DNA from 3 places in the Alteromonas sp. CI.11.F.A3 genome. Region 2 is predicted to be linked to each of the others. Evidence: predicted binding sites of a transcription regulator. Region 2 holds the regulator's gene; each other region holds the start of a gene.

Region 1 (2,274 bases), 530 kb from region 2:
TGCCTTCTAAAAACAATACACAGTTCATTAACTCATCGACAAGATATTTATCTGAACGTAACTTATCTTCTTGCCAAAAATGGACTTGATGGAGCAAATGCCAAAAGACCCGTTCCTTATAGGTGTAAGGTTGGGTAAATGTGTACTCTATCTGGCCCCACTCTTCCATACTATCCCAAAAGAATAGCTCAATCTCCTCGACTGGAAGCTCTCCTTGCCAAAATGACCTCAGATAAAAACACAGCTGCTTGGCCTTTTTGTTTACGAATGTTTGAACAGTCATAGACACACAGCCGCCGTTATTAAAGATTAAAAAGAATTATAGTTCAGAACACCCAGTGATACCTTGTAAAACCCAAGGCAAATGAGATAGGTTACTGTTTTAAACTGTAAATTAGACTAATTGGTTTAGATTCTAATTACCAGCCTAAATGTTGAGCCCATCCAAGAACGCTGCCAGCAATTAGCTGAATTTTAGCGCTATTCTCATTGTCCATTAGACCAAAGGTTGAATTTTGCGTGAATAGAGACTGTTGTCTGTAGTGAAGCTTAAGGGAAGTGGTGGCAAGTTGCTTTCGTTTTGCTTGCGTTTGCAACGCCCATGGATTGGTGCCGTTAATCGATAAGTCTAACACCGGAAATTCAGTGCCTGCAATAAATTCTGGTACAGCGCGGTTTATGTCGTCATTCGGCCAAAAGGGGGTGATGGCGACTAAAGTGTCTGGTGAGGGAATAATGCCTTTAGAACCTAAATCCAGCAATTGTGCAGCCTGCATTCCATAGGCAATGTTCATTCTAAACCCTTGATGACTTTCAAGGTGAGTATTAAGCGCATTGATTAAGATGGTTAGATGCTGGCTGGACGATACGTAATTTTGTCGTTGAAGCCGACTGTCAGCTTTCGGGTGAATAGCCTCATCGACGGGTAGGTCAGGGTCTTCCTCTAGCGTCAATGAAACTGGGCTAACCACCACATGCCAACCTTTTTCATTGAGTAAGCTGGCTAATTGACGTGCATCCCCAATGGAGAGTCCGGTGGGCGAGGCATCAGCTAAAATAATGGCCGCACCGCGAGAGATAGGCAATGCTGAAGAGCTCTCAAAAATAGGCACGCGGATTTCCCCAGCCATTACATAGGTAATGTCGTCGGGTAAAAAAGCGTGGGTGATATCCTCATACAAGCTTTGGGCTTGCGCACCAGGCACAAAATATCCCATCGAAAACATAAAGCTGCAACCCACCACGAGAAAACGAAATAAATGTAACATGGCGTACCAATAAAGCATTCAACACTTTAATTATCGGCTAAACCTTTGAAAACTTCAGTTCGAACCAAGAGTATTTTTTAGCGCTGGGTTAATTAACCGCTTTAATGAAAGCAGGTGAAACAGATAGGTAAGAAGTGCCACAAAGTCTCAATCTATAGCCCAGAATTTCAATCGATAGATAGTGGGGCGGGGGAGTAGTGTGTATAACCAGTAAACGGAATAGGCGTTTGGAACGTTAGCCAATCTTCAGACGAAGGATGCGCAAAGCTCAAGCTTTCTGCATGCAGCTGTAAACGTTCGGCCATACCTAGGGCTTGTGGATGCGCATAAAGCCTATCACCTAAGATAGGGTAACCTAACTCAAGCATGTGCACACGGAGTTGGTGGGAGCGCCCTGTAACCGGGTACAAGGCCACTAACGTTTCGCTTTGCTCACTCGTAGTGCTAAAGCCGGGGCTTATATCAGGGGGAGTATTAGCGCTAGTGGCTGAATTAATGGTGATACGCGATGCTCTTGGCGTTACGTCTACCACTTCATAGTGGGTTAGGGCTTTTTTGCCTCGCTCATAATCAACCATTTGCTTTGGGCGATTAGGCCAATCACAAATAAGGGGTAAGTTCACTTCCCCCTTGTTACTTTTCACGTGGCCGAAAACACGAGCAAAATAGCGCTTCTTGGTTTTGCGTAGTTCAAATTGCTTTGAAATATGCCGATGGCTTTCTTTATTGAGCGCCATCACCATAATGCCCGATGTCGCCATATCTAGCCTGTGCACCACAGTGGCAGTGGGGAACACGGTATTTACTCTGCTAATAAGCGAGTCTTTATGTTCTTGTGCCTTACCTGGCACACTTAACAGGCCGCTGGGCTTATTCGCTACCAAGATGTCATCATCTTGGTAGAGAATGGTTAAATAGGGCTGTACGGGCGGGTTATAAACAAACGCTGGATTAGCCATTAAGGGTTATTCACCACTAAACGAAGGGCATCAAACTGCACGTCAGC
Region 2 (2,274 bases):
AGGAATGTCATCAACGGTTAAATTTTTAATACGTTCATCGATTTGGAAATTATTTAACGAATCATGAAGTTGACGCGTTAATTTACCAACTTCAGCAAAGAGCTCAATGGACTCTTTCATCGAAACGGCTTCTAAGACGGCGTTCGCTGATGCGTTATCGCCCTCTTCAAGATACGCTACCAATTTTTTGGCTTCTTCGAGCGTTATAGAGACACTTTCATTTGTCGACATCCAGTAAACCTCATTTCTCTGGTGAGCGTCTGGATCAACCTAAACGTTCGAAGATTTTGTCTAATTTCTCTTTCAACGTAGCGGCAGTGAAAGGTTTTACAACATAACCGTTTACACCAGCTTGCGCTGCGGCAACGATTTGTTCTTTCTTCGCTTCTGCTGTCACCATAAGAACCGGTAGGTGCTTCAACTTATCGTCGGCACGTATAGCGCGTAATAAGTCGATACCTTGCATACCTGGCATATTCCAATCTGTTACAACAAAGTCAAAATCACCTTGTTGTAGCATAGGCAGCGCGGTGTTACCGTCGTCCGCTTCCTGGATATTGGCAAAACCCAAATCTTTTAGCAGGTTCTTTATGATACGTCTCATGGTAGAAAAATCGTCAACCACGAGAATTTTCATACTTTTATCCAAAATAGCCTCCAATGAGGGGTTAATTGTTATTAATTTCTATTCTTCGTCAACTTGCCACGATTTCATTCGTGATTTGAGTTTTAACATGGCCTGACTATGAATCTGACTCACTCGCGATTCACTAACATCAAGAACTTCCCCTATTTCTCTAAGGTTCAGTTCTTCATCATAGTATAAAGAAAGTACAATCGCTTCCCGTTCGGGTAATGTAGTAATAGCATGTGCTAGCGCTTTTTGGAAAGCCCCTTGCATCAAATCTTCTAACGGTGCGTCGCTGCCTCGGTTTTTTTCTGTAGAAATAACATCTTCAGAAACACCTAGGTCCTCAATACCCACCAATTTCCCAGCATTCACTTCGTTAAGCATTTGATGATAATCTTGCATACTGACATTCATTTTAGCTGCAATATCAACATCTCGCGCGTCTCGGCCTGTTTCACCTTCAACTTGAGAGATTGCTTCGGTGATTGCTCTTCCGTTTTTATGAACAGAGCGAGGCGTCCAATCACCTTTTCTTATTTCATCAAGCATGGCGCCGCGAATACGAATACCTGCAAAGGTTTCGAAACTTGCACCTTTGGAACCGTCAAAATTTCGTGCAGCTTCTAGCAGTCCAATCATACCTGACTGGATTAAATCATCGACAAGAACACTGGCTGGTAATCTCGCCATTAAGTGGTGTGCTATTCGCTTCACCAGCGAAGCGTGACGCTCAACTAATTGTGACTTGTCCGTTTGCTGTTGATAAGCGGCTGCTTTGCTATTCAACGCTGACTTCCTACTGCTTTATCTGCTACTAGTTGTTCAATAAAAAATTCTAAATGACCACCTGGTTGCGCAGGAATAGGCCATGATGCTGCTTTGGCTGCTAGCTGGCTAATTGCCAAGGCTGCCGGCGAACTTGGGTAAGCATCTACAATTGACGTTTGTTTACGTACTGCTTTGCGTATGTTCTCGTCAAAAGGAACTGTTGCTACCAATTCTAGCGCAACATCTAAGAATCGCCCTGTTACTTTAGATAATTTACTGAAAAGCTCCTGACCTTCTCTAACATCGCGGACCATGTTGGCGACCACTTTGAAGCGAAAAACACCGTGCTCTCGGTTAAGAATTTTAATTAACGCATAGGCATCAGTGAGTGAAGTGGGCTCATCGCACACTACCACCATAATATCTTGAGAGGCTTTGGAGAAACTTAGCACCATATCGGAAATACCTGCTGCGGTATCCACAATAAGTACATCAATGGGCGAGCGCAATTCGCTAAAAGCTCTAATGAGCCCTGCATGCTGCGTTGGTGATAGCTCTGCCATTGATTGAGAGCCTGATGTGGCTGGTGCTATTTTTATACCGTGAGGGCCCGTAACGAGTACATCGTCCAAGGTACACTCACCAGATAATACGTGAGAGAGGTTTTTCTCTACGCGCAATCCTAGCATTACATCCACATTGGCCAGACCTAAGTCTGCATCCAATACCATTACCCGCTTTCCCTGCTTTGCCATAGCAATAGCTGTGTTTAGCGTAATATTTGTCTTACCAACGCCACCTTTACCTCCGGTGACGGCGATAACTTTGATTAATCGTGATTGCTTCATTTTTCGTAAGCTACTCGCTTGATCATC
Region 3 (2,274 bases), 130 kb from region 2:
GGTTTCATTATTCATCCCTACACGTTCCGCCAAGATGCCCTTCCGCCAGGCATGACAGCAGAACAGCTTCTTACTACCCTTAAACACGTGGTGAACGTAGACGGCGTATTTACCGACCATGTGCCGCCGGTAAAAGCCTGGCTTGAGGCTCAAGGCGAATAGCAACAACAAGTAGATTATTCACTTCACAAAAAAAGCGGCTATTAAGCCGCTTTTTTATAGATTTCATTTAGGTTTTATATAACCCTAAGATTTAGATAAACGCACGACTACCCGCCTATTTTGTGCTCGTGATTCTCGGGTATCGTTATTTGCGATATGACGCTTCTCGCCGTGTCCCGTCAGTTGAATTCTGTCATCGGGCACGCCAATGGTCGTTAAGTAGCTTTTTACTTCATTGGCTCGGCGTATAGATAATTGTTCGTTGTTCCATCGCCCGCCATAACTATCGGTATAGCCATCAAGCAAGACTAACTCTAAATCGCTATCTTCTTTTAGGTATTCCCCAATCATTGTTAGGCGCTTTTGAGAATACTTTGTCAGTTCGGTACTGTTTTTCTGATACGACAACACCGTATAGGCAATATCGTCGAAGTTGTAAGGCAATAAGTTAGACACACACTTAACGAAGTCTCTATACACCATCGAAAAATTACTGGCGTTTAATGCAACACTCACTTTATCGTATTCGTTGTACCAGTCTTGATAATAAATGGTGGGCCAGAAACCTTTTTCGAGTTCACTTAGCATAGTCCATGCAGCGTCTTGTGGAAGGTCGCCATTATATTGCGTGCGCAATGTCATATCGGCGATGGTTTTAGGCGCAACACCTGGCATCCACTTTGGCGGTACAGAATAAACAGCAGCTACATCGAAGCGGTTAGGCAATAAATGCATATCTAGCTCAAATTCCATATTAAGCCGTTTAGAAGCCACGCTTGTAAACATGGCATCGCCGTAGCCGGGTAAAGGATGGTTCAATGTACATTGCAAACGCGATGCATCAACCACTTCCCAGTTTGACGTTTCTACCGTAGCAGAATACTGACGCATAGCACCGCTTGCGACCGTAGTAAAAAACAACGGAATAAGTAAACCGAATTTACGCTTCACAACTATACCCACTCAACTGATAAACCATACCTAACAAAAAGGCGCTTACAGAATATATCGTCCTTAGTGTAGAAAAGTTTAGCCTTCTATACCATTAATACCATCAATTATGCCCCTCATTTCAGGTTTCTTACGCCCCACATTGAAATTCAGGCTGGATACCGTGGGTTATCCTTGCCATAATCCCAGCACTTTTTGTAGCATTTTTATGTTGATACAGCTTTGTTACGTAACCAAAGAACCTGCTAAGAGAAACTATGTCTGAGTTGCACCACTCCCTTCCTCATCGTTTTAGGGGCTACTTCCCTGTTGTTATCGACGTTGAAACCGCCGGTTTTAACGCTGGGACCGATGCCTTACTTGAAATTGCTGCCGTAACGGTAAAAATGGAAGAAGATGGCCTGATTTATCCCGACCAAACTTTTCATTACCATGTAGACCCTTTTGAAGGCGCGAACTTAGAACCTGCAGCGCTAGAGTTTAACGGTATCGACCCTCACTGTGCCCTGCGCGGTGCCATTGAAGAAAGTGAAGCAATGAAGTCGTTGTGCAAAGGTATTCGTAAAGCGCAAAAAGATGCGGATTGCCAGCGCTCGGTGATTGTGGCGCATAATGCCACTTTCGATCAAAGCTTCGTGAACGCAGCCATAGCTCGCTGCAACATTAAGCGCACGCCTTTCCATCCGTTTGTATCATTTGATACCACCAGCCTTGCCGGTTTAACGTTAGGCCAAACTGTTTTGGTTAAAGCCTGCAGAGCGGCAGGCATTGAGTTCGATCAAAAAGAAGCCCACAGCGCATTATACGATGCGCAAAAAACCACGGAGCTTTTTTGCTTTATGGTAAATCGCTATAAAGCACTGGGCGGCTGGCCCTTAGCAGGTGAACCTATCTGCCCTGATGAGCCTTGCTGATATGCAACGCCTGAAATGCTGCCTTAGCGGCAAGCGCTTCAAATTAAAATCTATTCAATAGAAAAAAACAGCGCCGAATGGCGCTGTTTTAGTATTGGATAAACGGATTTGCATAAAGCCTGTTTAACAAGCCGAAATGCCTATTTTAAAGGCTTTTGTAGATACTTTCGGCCTATTATAACTTGTCAGCTTCTGCTGCAAGGTACTTAGCCACGCCTTCTGGTGAAGCATCCATACCCGCTTTCCC

What was found. The regulator FliA, encoded in region 2, starts transcription of late flagellar genes. The targets are predictions, from matches to a motif close to CTAAAGNTNNNNNNNNNNNNGCCGATA.
Region 1: the regulator FliA is predicted to act here: its motif matches at 1,300-1,326, upstream of R1T43_RS17750 (DUF3530 family protein).
Region 3: the regulator FliA is predicted to act here: its motif matches at 1,169-1,195, upstream of R1T43_RS15015 (flagellar protein MotY).

What each region holds. Positions count from the first base shown of each region.
Region 1 is NZ_CP136708.1:4,137,417-4,139,690, reverse strand. Features, by position in the region: gene R1T43_RS17755 (hypothetical protein) at 1-283, opposite strand, end outside; gene R1T43_RS17750 (DUF3530 family protein) at 420-1,268, opposite strand; gene R1T43_RS17745 (pseudouridine synthase) at 1,436-2,227, opposite strand; gene rapA (RNA polymerase-associated protein RapA) at 2,227-2,274, opposite strand, start outside.
Region 2 is NZ_CP136708.1:3,611,242-3,613,515, forward strand. Features, by position in the region: gene R1T43_RS15590 (protein phosphatase CheZ) at 1-231, opposite strand, end outside; gene cheY (chemotaxis response regulator CheY) at 266-649, opposite strand; gene R1T43_RS15600 (RNA polymerase sigma factor FliA) at 686-1,417, opposite strand; gene R1T43_RS15605 (MinD/ParA family protein) at 1,414-2,274, opposite strand, start outside.
Region 3 is NZ_CP136708.1:3,477,283-3,479,556, forward strand. Features, by position in the region: gene glpQ (glycerophosphodiester phosphodiesterase) at 1-162, shown strand, start outside; gene R1T43_RS15015 (flagellar protein MotY) at 247-1,053, opposite strand; gene rnt (ribonuclease T) at 1,371-2,027, shown strand; gene R1T43_RS15025 (peroxiredoxin C) at 2,203-2,274, opposite strand, start outside.